DNA from 4 places in the Paenibacillus sp. J31P316 genome. Region 2 is predicted to be linked to each of the others. Evidence: riboswitches for the same ligand, from Rfam matches in the RefSeq annotation. Region 2 holds a riboswitch; each other region holds the start of a gene.
The links. A riboswitch is a leader RNA that binds a small molecule or an ion and turns the genes downstream of it on or off. The one in region 2 is predicted to bind cyclic di-AMP.

Region 1: another riboswitch for cyclic di-AMP. It lies ahead of AC0YNU_RS32645 (ubiquitin-like domain-containing protein); the one in region 2 lies ahead of AC0YNU_RS14985 (3D domain-containing protein).
Region 3: another riboswitch for cyclic di-AMP. It lies ahead of AC0YNU_RS19335 (histidine kinase); the one in region 2 lies ahead of AC0YNU_RS14985 (3D domain-containing protein).
Region 4: another riboswitch for cyclic di-AMP. It lies ahead of AC0YNU_RS20490 (C40 family peptidase); the one in region 2 lies ahead of AC0YNU_RS14985 (3D domain-containing protein).

Annotation. Positions count from the first base shown of each region.
Region 1 covers NZ_JBWDNI010000029.1:10,076-13,690, forward strand. Annotated here, with positions in the region: gene AC0YNU_RS32635 (HD domain-containing protein) at 1-268, shown strand, start outside; gene AC0YNU_RS32640 (TatD family hydrolase) at 287-1,057, shown strand; cyclic di-AMP (ydaO/yuaA leader) riboswitch at 1,243-1,452, shown strand; gene AC0YNU_RS32645 (ubiquitin-like domain-containing protein) at 1,688-2,830, shown strand; gene rnmV (ribonuclease M5) at 3,037-3,591, shown strand; gene rsmA (16S rRNA (adenine(1518)-N(6)/adenine(1519)-N(6))-dimethyltransferase RsmA) at 3,597-3,615, shown strand, end outside.
Region 2 covers NZ_JBWDNI010000003.1:920,886-924,500, forward strand. Annotated here, with positions in the region: gene AC0YNU_RS14980 (ATP-binding protein) at 1-796, shown strand, start outside; cyclic di-AMP (ydaO/yuaA leader) riboswitch at 862-1,061, shown strand; gene AC0YNU_RS14985 (3D domain-containing protein) at 1,166-2,005, shown strand; gene AC0YNU_RS14990 (polysaccharide deacetylase family protein) at 2,070-2,963, opposite strand; gene AC0YNU_RS14995 (acetylxylan esterase) at 3,102-3,615, shown strand, end outside.
Region 3 covers NZ_JBWDNI010000006.1:12,780-16,394, reverse strand. Annotated here, with positions in the region: gene AC0YNU_RS19340 (DUF445 domain-containing protein) at 219-1,478, shown strand; cyclic di-AMP (ydaO/yuaA leader) riboswitch at 1,713-1,907, shown strand; gene AC0YNU_RS19335 (histidine kinase) at 2,086-3,615, shown strand, end outside.
Region 4 covers NZ_JBWDNI010000007.1:37,894-41,508, reverse strand. Annotated here, with positions in the region: gene AC0YNU_RS20500 (DEAD/DEAH box helicase) at 1-808, opposite strand, end outside; gene AC0YNU_RS20495 (hypothetical protein) at 1,127-1,546, shown strand; gene AC0YNU_RS20490 (C40 family peptidase) at 1,672-2,169, opposite strand; cyclic di-AMP (ydaO/yuaA leader) riboswitch at 2,174-2,334, opposite strand; gene AC0YNU_RS20485 (hypothetical protein) at 2,692-3,513, opposite strand; gene AC0YNU_RS20480 (M1 family metallopeptidase) at 3,546-3,615, opposite strand, start outside.

The sequences.
Region 1 (3,615 bases), on a different contig from region 2:
TCACCTGGAAATTGACTTTCCTTATGACATGCCCTACCATGTGTATCGTCCAGGTTCATCCGCAAAGGCGGAAAAAGAGGAAAAACCGCCGATCCTGCTGTTGTCAGGCGAGGATCAGCTGTCGGAAATATCCGGGCGTTCCGACATCGTCCGTTCCATTACCGGCATTCACCAAGGGAAGTATCACCTATATTACCCGGAGGAACCGCTGCGTGAATCAGCGCACCAGCTGTCTGCGAATATACGCGAATTATTTGCTTTAATGTAGAAAGGGGTTTCAAAAACCATGTTATTAATCGACACGCATACCCATTTGGACTCGCATAAATTCGACGAAGACCGCGCCGAGGTCATCGAACGGGCACTTGAGGCAGGTGTCCATAAGCTGATCAACATCGGATTTAACCGGGAGACGATTCCGAGCACAATGGCACTTGCCGAGCAATACGAATTCATCTATGCGGCCGTCGGCTGGCATCCCGTGGACAGTATTGATATGAAGCCGGAGGATCTGGAATGGATCGCTTCCCTCTGCGATCATCCGAAGGTGGTTGCGATCGGGGAGATCGGGCTGGACTACCATTGGGATACGTCGCCGAAGGACGTTCAACAGCGCGTGTTCCGGCAGCAAATCGCGCTCGCCAAAGAGAAGCGCAAGCCGATCGTCATCCATAATCGGGACGCGCATGAGGATGTGGTTCGCATTCTTCGCGAAGAAAAAGCAAGCGAGGTCGGAGGGATCATGCACTGCTACTCCGGCAGTTGGGAAACGGCCAAGCAATGCCTGGACATGAACTTCTATATTTCGTTCGGGGGACCGCTTACATTCCAAAATGCCCGGGTACCGAAAGAGGTGATGGCCAAGGTGCCGTTAGATCGATTATTGATCGAAACGGATGCTCCTTATTTGGCTCCTCATCCTCATCGCGGGAAGCGAAATGAGTCTGCTTTCGTCCGTCTTGTAGCAAATACGATGGCGGATATTTTAGGTAAATCTGTAGAAGAAATTGGGAAGATTACAACGGAAAATGCGATGAAATGTTTTGGAATCTCATGAAATCAAGGGAAATAGTAAGCATTTGGATGAAATCCGGTGAAAAAAGTGATTTTTGATCCGAGAATCACGTGATTTTCTCGTAATTTTCCTTGAAATTCACTAAAATCGTCATTAATCAGTTCTTTACAATGTGCGGCGCTAGACTGTATGATTCATCTCAGAGCAACAAAACATGTATTCCTTTTCCAAAATAATCGCTTAATCTCCGGTCACCGGAGAGCGGGGGAACCAATTGTTGAAACTGTTTGTATCAATTCGAACAGCGGAGACATTGAAATTCTTCTTGGGGTGAATTTCGCAGAAGGACGCTGGGGAATAAAAGCGTCACGAGCGAATAGGGCGACTCTCACGCCCGAATCCGACAGCTAACCTCGCAAGCGTCCATAAGAGAGATCAACCTCGTGCATGCAACTCTAGCTGCCATTATCCAATGGGAAGCCACGAAACAGATCCTCTGTCGTCGGCTTCTTTTTGTTTGAATAATGCGTAAACTGACGACATAGGGTGTATATCGTGAGGAGGAGCTGGGGCGAAATGCTGAAAATGCGTGCTTGCACGCTAAAACTCAATAGTCGCGTCTAAGTATCATGCGTAACAAGGCGGCGGGGCTATGTAAGGAGGACCGATGAAGTGGGAGAACTCCAGCTTAAGGACACCCATGGGAAACGATCATCCAGCATGTCTTTCGCATTGCGATGGAAGCATGAGAATGTGCGTTTAATTGTACTGAGCGCCATGATCTCAATCGCTATGACTTTCATGTTTTTGGTGTTGTTGTACGGAACGGCTGACAAGCATGTCTCCGTAGTAGTGAACGGACGAGAAACCATTGTATCCACGAAACAATGGGTCCTTCAACGCCTACTGGATGAACAAGCCATTACTATCGGCGCACATGATAAAGTGTCGATGCCGCTCGATGGCGGAATAAACGACGGCGACCGGATCGTTATCGATCAGGCTGTCCCGCTTATTGTAAGGGCTGACGGCAAAGCAAGAACGTTGTACACGACAGAGAAAACTGTACAGGCGGCGATCGATCAGGCTGATATAGCGGTTCGCAGTCAGGATAAGGTATCGCCTTCCATGACGGCTGCGTTGGAACCGAATATGACCATAACGGTCACCCGGATCGATAAGAAATATACCGAGACGACGTACGACGTTCCCTTCACGGTGGTGAAGAAGGACGATCCGAAGCTCGCGGTCGGGAAACAAAAGCTTGTCCAATCGGGCAAGCAAGGTAAAGTCGTCAAGCGATATGAGACTGTATTCGCTGATGGCGTGCTTGTGTCGCAATCGCTCGTCGAGAAATTGACGCCGCAAGCATCGGTTAATCAAGTCGTATCGATCGGGAGCAAGAAGCCCGAACCGAAGGTAGCCGTATTGTCCGCCAAGACCAGTTCGACCGTGACGAAGCGGGGCATAACCTTCAGCGCGAAGAAAGTGATTAAGAACGTAACGCTAACGGCCTATTCCGCTGGGCTTGCCTCCACGGGCAAGAGCAAGGGACATCCGGAATACGGCATTACGGCATCCGGCGCCCGCGTTCAGGAAGGGCGTACGATTGCGGTGGATCCGAAGGTCATTCCAATCGGCTGGTGGGTCTATATTGAAGGAATCGGTTTCCGCCGGGCGGAAGACACCGGCAGTGCGATCAAAGGCAACAAGATAGACGTTTACTTCGATAGCGAGTCGTATGCAGACCGTTTCGGACGAAAGCGGGGCTATACGGTTTACGTGTTGGGACCGAAAAAGCCGGAGTCGCTGTAGACACCGGGTTAGCTTGCAGCTATCATTTGATTTCTGAGCGAAGTGGAAGAAGCTCCCTTGTTTGCTTGCAAGAGTGATCGTGCTTCTACTTCATTCATATTCGTAATTTATGCTTAAATATGCCATGATAAGAAGAGGCGATGCCTCTTCTTTTTGCATGTTTGTCTAATAGGTAAGATTGCTCGAAAGGCAGGAATAAGGTTCCCATGATGAAAGAAATCATTGTCGTCGAAGGCAAGGATGATACGGTAGCGATCAAGCGTGCCGTAGAAGCCGAGACGATCGAAACGGGCGGCTCCGCCATCGGAGAATCCGTGCTGCGGCGCATCGAGCTGGCGCAGGAACGTCGCGGGGTCATTATATTCACCGATCCGGACCACGCAGGCGAGCGGATCCGCAAAATCGTTGCGCAGCGCGTTCCAGGCTGCAAGCATGCCTTCTTGCCGCAGGCGGACGCGCTTTACAAAGGCGATATCGGCGTTGAGAATGCATCCCCGGAGGCCATCCGGCATGCGCTGAGCAATTTGCGGACGGAAGCCGCGGAAGGGGACGGCGGACTCGCGGAGATCACGATGGACGATCTCATGCAGGCCGGCTTGCTCGTTCATCCGCAGGCGTCGGAGCGGAGGCTGAAAATGGGTAACCTGCTTGGAATCGGGTATGCAAACGGCAAGCAGTTCTATAAACGATGCTCCACGTTCCGGATTACGCGGGAAGAATTCCGGCGTGCCCTGCAGGCGATGGAGAGCGAAGGAGACTAATCGGCATGACAGAAGGTTTCAAAG
Region 2 (3,615 bases):
GATCAGCGTTACCGGCGAAATCATCGACGTGGAAGCTTCCAGCACGCGAATCCGCCATTATCCCGGCAAAGGGACAGTCGTGCAGAGCGTGTTCCGGGACATCCGCGACCGCAAGAAAGAAGAAGAGGCGCTTATCCAGTCGGAGAAGCTGTCGGTGGTCGGCCAAATGGCGGCAGGCATCGCCCATGAGATCCGCAATCCGCTGACCTCGTTGATCGGGTTCTCCAAATTTCTGAAGACGAAAATCAACACCTATCACGAATACTTCGACATTATGCTCGTGGAGCTGGACCGCATCAATTCGATCGTGCAGGAATTCATGGCGCTGGCGAAGCCGCAGGCGAATCAATTTCGCCGGCATGATCTCGTCAAGACGATCCAGAGCGTGCTGACGCTGCTCGAGACGCAAGCCGTTATCAACAACGTGCAGCTCGTTGCCAGCTACGATGCGGAGACCGCCGTGCTGCTGTGCGAGGAGAATCAGCTCAAGCAGGTATTCGTCAACGTGGTCAAAAATGCGATTGAAGCGATGCCCAAAGGCGGCACGACGCGCATCACGCTGAATTCGAGCGACTCCGACACCATCTCCGTGGCGATTACCGACCAAGGGATCGGCATTCCGGAGGATCTGCTGCCGTTTCTCGGCGGCCCTTTCTTTACGACCAAGGAAAGCGGAACCGGTCTCGGTTTAATGGTTTGCTACCGTATTATCGAAGGACATCGCGGAAAAATCGATCTGTCCAGCTATCCCGGCATCGGAACGACGGTGACCATTTCATTGCCCAAAAACGGGTAAAACATACAGAACCTGCCTCAGTGGTTGTATTTACCGGTAGGTTTAGCATTCACGACTATGGTATTCTATTACGCGAGCCGAAACTTCACCGTACGGGGGATCTTTTGGGGCAAGTCATATTGCTCCGGTTCCGTCATCTGATGTCCATCACATGACGGATACACCGCGCCATGGCGCTGGGGTGAATCGCACACGATCGTGCGTAGGGTTGAACTCCTCAATCCGAATCCGACAACTAACCTCGCAGGCCGCATGCGACGAACGACGTCCACACTCCGCTTCAATCGGCGGTTCGGTCGTTGTCGCGATGACGTTCATATATCATCCGCACGGATATATGACCGTAAATCCAAGGAGGCAATCGACAACATGAATAACACCTGGAAAAAGGGCATTGCAGCAGCAGTGCTCGGCATTGCCATTCTGTCGCAATCCGGAGCCGTAAAGGCGCAAGGTCTGTACAAGGCGAATGAAGACGACACGTTCTGGAAGCTGTCCGGCAAGTTCGGCATTACGATCAGCGAACTGATGCAGGCCAATCCGTTCGTGGACGCAGGCAACATCTACGAGGGACTGCAGCTCGTTATTCCGCCTACGGTGGAGACGGCCGCAGCACCGGCCCGGAGCGGGCAGCCAGCCGTCAAGCTGATGAAATCAGCAGCAGGTGCCAACCTCGCAGCGGCGGTGGCTTCCGTTGCCAAAGCAGCCCCTAAGGCTGCAGGGGCAGAAGCTCCGAAAGCGGCGAAGAGCGCCGCTCCGAAGAAAGCTGTGAAGAAGTCCGTTGCGAAGGCGGCGCCGAAGAAATCGTCGGCAGCTGCGACGGCGAAGAAATCGAAGACGACGAAGAAGCCTCAGCTGAATCGCGTCTCGGTAAAAGGCAAATCGTATGTATATACGGATGTCGTACAAGTGAAGGCAAGCGCGTATACCGCTGCTGCGGAGGAGAATGGCTGGGGAGCCGTCGATTATTTCGGCAATCCGCTTAAGCTCGGCACGATCGCGGTCGATCCGGACGTGATTCCGATGGGGAGCAAAGTTTACGTCACGGGTTACGATTTCAACGGACTTCCTTCCGGCGGCATGATTGCCGTCGCATCTGATCAGGGCAGCGCCATCAGCGGCAACCGGATCGATATTTTCGTTCCGCAGTCCAGAAAAGAAGCAAGCAATTTCGGCTTTCAAAATGTGAAAGTATTCATTCTCGATTAATCATAAGCAACGACAAAAGGCAGCCCCCGCGGGCTGCCTTTTATCGTTGCCGATGACGGATCGTTTATTGCTGTCTGCGGGCAGCAGGCTTCCCGAGCAGCTCGGACAAGGTGACGATGATATAGCCCTTGCTGCGGAGCAGCTTGATGAGACGGGGCAATGCGGCTACGGTTCCGGACAGGTCTTGCCCTTTGCCGCCTCCGGCATGCTGCAGGATAATGGAGCCCGGCTGCAGCGTTCTCTTGATGTTGATTAGAATGGCTTGGCTGCTCAAGCTGCGCCAATCCTGGGAGTCGACATCCCAGTTGACCACGGTATAGCCGCCGTTCCGAAGCCACTCGACTTGCGCCGGCAGGATTTCGCCATAAGGCGGGCGGACGAAACGCGGGCTGTAGCCGATAAGCGGACGCAGCACCCAATCGGTTCGTAAAATCTGCTGCTGCATGGCATACTGCGAGATTCTGGAGAAGACGGGATGATTCCACGAATGATTGCCGACGATATGACCTTCCCTGACCATGCGCTGCACGAGCGCGGGATAGGCCGCGGCGCGCTGGCCGACGACGAAGAAGGTCGCCCTTACTTTATAGCGGGCAAGCGTCTCAAGCACTTGCGGCGTATAGGCGGGATCCGGGACATCGTCGAAGGTCAGCGCGACTCTGCGGTAACGCCGTGATCCCCAGATAACGAACGAGCCGGGGTAACGCTTTTGAAGCGTCACCCAGGACACTGGCTTGGTGCGGGTTCGCTTTTTTTTGCCCGCTTGACCGGAGAAGGCATCCGCTTCCGATTCATCAGGCTGCGAGGGCGGCATCAGCCGGTTCTGTCCGCTCACTGCCGAGGTCGCGTTCGCTTGGGCGCGGGTATCCTCGCCTTGAAAATCACCGGCGGAACAAGATAAGATCGTCCATCCGAGTACAAGCAGCAGCGCTTTACGCAATCCCCCAAAAATCCGCATGGTCTTCCCTCCTCGATGATGTCATTTTGCCCTCAATGGCCGCGAGCATTCACATTAAATAACGAATCGCTACTTTACAGTTGGCCGTTCGAACACGTAACATAAAAAAGGAATCTTATGAGGTGAAGGAGAGATCAAATGCCAGCAATCGATATGCCGTTACAAGAATTGCAAACGTATTCAGGAATCAATCCCAGACCCGGCGACTTCGATGCGTACTGGGAAAGAGCGCTGACCGAGATGCGCGGCGTGGATGCCGCGATCGAGCTTGTGCCGAGCAAATTTCAAACGCCGGCTGCCGAATGCTTCGATTTGTATTTCACGGGCGTCAGAGGCGCGCGCGTCCATGCCAAGTATGCACGGCCGCGGCACTCGGAGCAGCCGCACCCGGCTGTCGTCCAATTTCACGGTTATTCCGGCTCTGCGGGAGAATGGGCCGATAAACTGAGCTTCGTCTCGCTTGGCTTCTCGATCTTCTCGCTGGATTGCCGCGGTCAAGGCGGCTACTCCGAAGACACGGGCGGCGTCGCGGGCAACACGCTGAACGGCCATATTATCCGCGGGCTCGACGGGGATCCCGACCATCTCCTGTTCCGCCATATCTTCCTGGACTGCGCGCAGCTGGCGGGAATCGCGATCGACAGCCCTGAAG
Region 3 (3,615 bases), on a different contig from region 2:
TTTCTTCGGCTGCGCAAATCGCCTGCATACCGGCAGTCCGTTCTTACCAGGGGAGCGGGCTGCCTTTATGCGCTTCCGGTGCCTTTACTGGTGCCGCGTTCGTTCTCGCTTCCAGTGCATCGCCTAGACCCGTATTCGGCGCCGCGGCCGGCCAGTCCCTTTGCAACAGGTTCGCCCATAATGGTATGGTGTAAGAAGGTAATTATAGGAGGAAGAACATGGCGAACGAATCGAAGAAAAATAAACAATTTGCCAATCTGTCGCTCGGCGGGATGGCTGCCGGCTTCGCCGCGACCCTTCCGTTCGGCGGCGGCGGGCTCGGCCTGCTGCATGCCGGCTTCGAGGCCGGCGTCATCGGCGGGCTCGCGGACTGGTTTGCCGTGACGGCGTTGTTCCGTCATCCGCTCGGCATTCCGATTCCCCATACGGCGCTGCTGCCCCGCAACCGGAAGAAAATGACGGAAGGCATCGTGCGCGTGCTGGAAGACCGGCTGCTTGCCAAGGAGAGCATGCTCGAGAAGCTGAGGCAGTTCGAGCTGATGGAGCAGCTGCTGCCGGCCGTCCGGAACGCGGTGCATTCGGCGGTGCACAGCGAACGCCTGCCGCATCTTCTGGAAGGAGCAGTCCGCAGCGTGGACGCGGATCGGATCGTGCCGCTGCTGTCCGGCGAGATTCGTGACGCCGTGAAGCGGATCGACTTGGAGGCGGCGCTGCGCGCCTTCCTGCGCAAAGCGGAGGCCGACGGCACGGATGAACGGATGCTCGACCTGCTGCTGGAGCGCGCGGAGTCGTGGATCGCGACCGAAGGCATGCGCCGCGAGCTCGGCAGCGCGGTCATGACGCTGATCAAAGGGCTGAACCTGGGCGGCCTGATGTCGTTCGCGGTGAATGCGTTCATTGGCTACCTGGAGGAAGACAAGCTGGGCACGATGCTGCAGTCGTTCGTCCTCTCCAAGATCCATGAGCTGAAGATTCCGGATACGCAGCGACGCTTCGTCGTGATGAGCAAGCTGCGCGAGGCGCTCGATATTCTTATCACGAGACTGGCGGAATCCGGTCAGCTGGACGCGATGAGAGACGAGATGCTGAACGCCTTCGATCTCGACGGCGAGCTGCATAAGCTGTTCGAACGCCTGCGGGAGCAGGGGGTCGCTTTCCTGCACGCGGAGGATTTTGCCGAGAAGACGTGGCCGTTCCTGGACGGCCTGCTGAAGCGGGTGGAAGAGAACGAAGCGCTTATCCACGATGCCGAGCAATGGCTCAAGGGGCAGGCCGCGTCGCTGATCGAGCGCAACCATGTGCGGATCGGTTCCTTCGTGAGAGAAAACCTGGACCGCCTCGACAACGACCAGTTGGTCGAGCTGATCGAAGACAAGGTCGGGCAGGATTTGCAGTGGATCCGGGTCAACGGAGCGGTCTGCGGCTTCTTGATCGGTGTGCTGTTGCGCGGGATCGAGATGGCGACTGGGAATGGATGAAGATGCCGGCATTCGCCAGCTACGGAACAGCGGCGGGGCTAATAAACCCTGCCGCTTCGCCGTTTTTACAAAAAACGTTCATTTAGCGAGGTAGCGGGAGATTGCTGGCGCCAGCCGCCATTGTAAGCGTTATATCCGAGTCGCTTGGCTGTACACGCGACCGGATTACCAGTGAATTTCCTTTACAAAAAGCGGTGGCAGGCGTAACATACGATTCGTGCTAAAACAAACAACGTGACAACTACGCTGAATTTCCGAAGTAGGAAAACGGGGGAACCAATGACAGCTCAAGCATGCGAAGCAATTGCTTCCGCGCTTGCCGTCTGGGGTGAATCCTGAGCAAGGCAGTTGCGGCAGCCGTGCTCGGGTAGGGCAGCTCTCATGCCCGAATCCGACAGCTAACCTCGTAAGCGACCTGAGAGAGGCGACGAATATGCGTGCGACAGGACACTTCATTATAAGATGTGCCAGGAAGCCGCGAAAGGCGTTCCTCTGAACAGAGGCCGTGTTTCGCCGGCTTCTTTTTTGATGCTCGTATTCATCCGGGGCATAAGTTTCGGGCAAAGATGTAAATTTATAGGTATAGGCAGGAAAGGGGCTTGTTGTTATGGCCGGCTACCGGCGTAAAACTCCGGAGGAATTGCTATTATCCATTTCGAAAATCCATCGCGGACGTCTCAAGATCTATATCGGCGCCGTCAGCGGTTCCGGAAAAACCTATCACATGCTGCGCGAGGGGCAAGCGCTTAAGCAGCAGGGGATCGAGGTGGTCGTCTGCGCGGTTTCGACGATGCGCCGTCCGGAAACCGTCGAGCAGCTCGCGGATTTGGAGCGTATTCCGAGCATCCATTGGATGAAGGGCGACGTGGAGAAGAAGGATTTGAATTTGGATGCGATCGTGGCGCGCAATCCGGAAGTGCTGCTGGTCGATTCGCTGGCGCATGAGAACCGCCCGGATGCGAAGTTTCCGACCCGGCGCGAAGATATCCGGTATTTGCTCAGCCTCGGCATCAGCGTCATCACGACGGTGAACGTGTATGAGCTGGAAGGCGTGAAGGAGCAGGCCCAGAAGCTGACCGGGATCGCGCCGGAATGCACGGTGCCAGCCGATCTGCTGGAGCTGGCGGACGAGGTGCGTCTGATCGACGTATCGCCGGAGACCATTCTGAGCAGGCTCAGCGAAGGCCGGCTGAATAACATCAAGGATCCGGAGCTGCTGAAACGCGGCAACGTCGGCAAGCTGCGCGAGCTGGCCCTTCGCCTGGTGGCGGAGGGAGTAAACGAGTCGCTGGAGAAATACCGCGAGGAACAGGGATTTATCGGACCTTCCGGCGCATCGGAGCGCATTCTGGTTGCGGCGCAGTACCACATCAACGGCTCCATCTATATACGGCGCGGGCAGCAGATTGCCAAACGGCTCGGAGGCGACCTGCAGGTCGTCGTCTTCAACGATTCCAGCCAGGAGCAGACCAAGGAGCGCGAGGCATTCAAGAAATCGATCATGAAGCTGGTCGAGAAGGTTGGAGCCGGCTTCCGCGAGATTGCCGTCTCGAACCGCAAGCAGGTGCCGCGGGCGATGATTCGCTATGCGATGCTGATTAACGCGACGCGCATCGTCATGGGCCATTCCAAGCAGACCCGCTCGGAAGAGCTGCTTCATGGCTCCATTGCGCACAGCCTGCTGAAGCAGACGCGCAATATCGACGTGTTCTTCATGGCCGACCGCGCCGAGCATGAGGGCGAGCGGGTGCTGCCGACGAAGCGCGACGTGCCGAAGCCGGCATCCGAGCCTTACCGTCGCCTGAGCGAGCAGGAGGTCGAGAAGAAGATCGAGCGTATCCGGCGGGGGACGTTCAAGGTATACGTCGGAGCGGCGCCGGGCGCCGGCAAGACGTATATGATGCTTCGCGAGGGAAATGACTTGCTTCGCAAGGATATCGATGTCGTCATCGGCTGCGTCGATGCGCACGGAAGGCCGGATACGGAAGCCCAGATCGGCCGCTTGGCGGCCGTTCCCCGAATTGCGATCGGGGAGAACGGCGCCGAGGAAATGGACGTCGCGGCGATCATTGCGCGCAATCCGGAGGTCGTGCTGATCGACGAGCTGGCGCATGCCAATGTGCCGGGCAGCCGCAAC
Region 4 (3,615 bases), on a different contig from region 2:
TCTCGACGATGACGACCGGCCGCGGCACGTAGCCCAGCGGATGGGCTTCTGCTGCGGACTCCGTAATCACGGCGGGAGCCGCTCCCGCCGCGGAGCCCGGAATCCCGTCCGTGCCAGGCGCCCAGCCCCCCAAGAACCGGGCGACCCGCGTAAGCGGCTTCTGCGTCGCCGATACGCCGATACGCTGCACGGCATGCGGCGACAGCGCAGCCAGCCGCTCCAGCGAGAGCGACAGATGAGCGCCGCGCTTGTCGCCGGCCAGACTGTGGATCTCGTCGACGATGGCCGTCTCGACGGTTCGCAGCATGTGACGGCCTTTGTCCGACGTCAGCAGCAGGTAGAGCGACTCCGGCGTCGTGACGAGCACGTCGGGCGGCCTATTGGCCATGCGGGCCCGCTCGCGCGGCGGCGTGTCCCCGGTGCGGACGGCCGTGCGAATGCCCGGCCAAGTGCCGCCGCTTTCCTCGGCGCCGTAGGCTTCGATCGTTTCAAAAAATTCCACTAAATGATGCTGAATGTCGTTATTAAGTGCTTTAAGCGGGGTAATGTAAAGTACGCGCACGCCATAAGACCAGCTCTCGCCCTGCGCCGCAGCCTGTTCCTTGGCCAGCGCAAGCCGGCTGAGGCAGGGGAGAAGCGCCGCGAGCGTCTTGCCCGAGCCGGTCGGCGCGGCGATCAGCGTGTGACGGCCGGCGGCGATGGACGCCCAGGCGTCATGCTGGACGGGCGTTGGCTCGCCGAACGTTCGGCTGAACCAGCCGGCAAGCGTCGTATGAAATCGTGCAAGGATGTCGGAAGAAGGGTTCATGCGAGAAGCAGCTCCTTTAGGATCATCGAGAACGAACATGGTTTGCTTTTATCAAGTCGGTTGTATTTACACATGTTCTATTACATCTACTCTTAGTCACGCTTGTTCTAATCATGTCTACTCTTAAACCTCTTGCTCTAATCATGTCTATATAACCAGTCTATCCCTGTACTATTCATCGTAACGCCATCCAATCCTTTTCAGACGTTGGACAAGCCCAAACGAAGCCAAATGACAGGTCAGTAAGCAAGCTCGTGCGCATACATATAGTTTTACGACAACAGCGTCGGTGCACAGGCAGCGGGAGGTATCGGGAAGATGGCGAAATGGCGGGACAGTCTCGAGAGAAGATTCAAGGAATGGAGGCGGCTCGAATATGCAGTGGAGGACACCTTGGCGGGGAGGCGCGTGCTGCGCGTCGCGGGGCCGAGAACGCCGAGGCTGACGACGCCCGTCTCCGTGGCGGTCAAACAAGCTGAACTGAGCGCGGTGGAGGAGAAGTTCGGCGCAGGACTGGCCTGCTTCTGCCTGGGCGAGCTCACGGGGGAGGAACGGACGGCGTTCCTGAAGGCCTGGCATGACCGGCTCGAGTCCGGCGCGACCGTCGTGCTGGCCGACCGCCGCGGCGAAGGCTGCGAGACGCTCGATCAACTGCGCGACTTGTTAACCCCGCACGCCCGGATCTTGAACGTCGAGGTTGGCCCGACCTTCTGGTGGGTCCGCTACGAGCGCGCCTAAGCGCCAAAACGAAACAAAGCCGCGGCAGCTTGTCCCGAAAGAGAAGCGGCGGCGGCTTTGTTCCCGTGACCGGCGGAGATGGGTGCAACCATTCCGGTCGGCGATCTTGCAATAACCGAAGGTGATTAATCTGAATCTCCATCGCCTGGCTCGTCGGATGGATCATTGGCATATTTCTCGAACGTTTGCGGGCTCATGACGCGGCGGCCTGTAACATAGCGTTTCGCGTAATAAGACTCGTCCAGTCCGTTGATTACGACGCCTCTGCTAGAAGAAGCGTGCGCGAATTTGCCGTCGCCGACATAAATGCCGACGTGCGAGATGCCATTTCCCGTCGTATTGAAGAATACGAGGTCCCCAGGGATCAAATCGCTTTTGGCGATTTTCTTGCCCAGCCCAGCCTGCGAACGGGATGCATGCGGAATGTCGACGCCGAGTTTCTTGAACACGTACATCGTGAATCCGGAGCAGTCGAACCCTTTCGTGGTCGTGCCGGAGTAAACGTAAGGCGTGCCGATCAGGTCATCGATGACACCGTCCATTTTCGAGTCGGCGAAAACGCTGCCGGCTTGGAAAACGAAAAGCATCGCAAGACCGATCACGAGTGCGGAAAGCTTCTTCAAAACGGGAAACTCCTTCCAGTGCCTACGAGGTTAGCTGTGGGGTTCGGTTGAAGGCTCCCTATGATCGCCTCTGGCAGTCGTCCAAGCGCATGAACGGCTGTCGGGATCAATTCACCCAGAATGGTTCCCCCGTTTCCCATATAGGGAATTCGGCAAAATTTTCATTTCTTACGGCTATGGATTCGATCATTTTGTCGCTTCTCCTTCCAAGTTCACATTTTGTTCACAAATTAAAATTATTAGAGTGAAACCTTTCTGCCCTAAGATTCGTATAGCGGCGCCGTTTTCCGGGGAAAACGGTCTATTCGGCGTGTTGTCGGAAAGACGGATGTCAATGACAAAGTGTGTCTGCTCAGCCTGCGCTCAAACGTCAAAAAACCCTTTCGAAGTCGAAGGGGCGAGGGCTCCTGTCGCAAATTTCGGGACGCCGGGCTGTCACGTCATTGGCCAATAGGCCGCCCGTCCTGCGCAAAATAGGCCGCCCGCCATGAGGCGGGCGGCCCATCGAAGCAGAATCGATCCTTAGGAGGACTGTTTCGACTGCCAAACATCGTATTGGGCGGCGGCCGTCCACACCTTCATGATCGTTCGCAGCAATTGATAGCCTTGGTGCAGGACCAGCGCCAGCAGGCCGGCCCACAGCAGCGAGACGGAGGCGACCGTCGCGCTCAGCAGGGCCCCGATGCCCCACATCATCAGCGAAACGCCGGCGAACGGGAGGAAGTTGGCCATGCTGCTCCACAGCGCGCGCATCGAACCGCTGCCGGTGACCGCGCCGAACTGCATCGAGAGGAAGAACAGATGCAGGAGGACCGCCCATAGGAGCCAGCCGCCCGCCCACGGTCCGGCCGCCTTCGCGAATTCCATCAGCGTGTCGCTCGAGAGCAGCAGCTTGAGCGCCCGGGGCAGCAGCCAGAGGGCGGGAGCGAGCGTGAGCGCCGTTTCCAGCAGGTAGAGCAGCGTGACCGGCTTCCAGGCTTTACGAATGCCTTTCAGGAACGTCGTTCCTTTCTCGTCGGTCGCATGGTGCAGCGAATGGAACAGGCCCGCATTCAGGAACGGCGTGATGAGCATCCGGCCCCCCAGCAGTCCGCAGAACAGCAGCGCGTAAGGCTGGAGCAGATCGGTCTTCATGAGCTGAAACTGCGATTCGGTCACGAAGAGCGAGATGGCGCTGCTGCTGGCCGCATACGAGTCGGGGAACCGCTTGAGCAGCGGAACCGCGATGCCCTCGATGGTGCGGTAGAGGAAGAAGCCCCAGATCAGCTCATACAGAAACAGCAGGATGATGATATAGAAATGCTTGATCGTCAGCCGCCAGCCTTGCTTGATATGCATCCTCATCCGTGAAGTCACCTCCTTCATTTATAGTGGCACTACCAGGCAAGCGAAGAGAACAGGGTCTCGACGAGCTTCGAGAGGCCGACGCTCCAGCGCGTGCGCGTT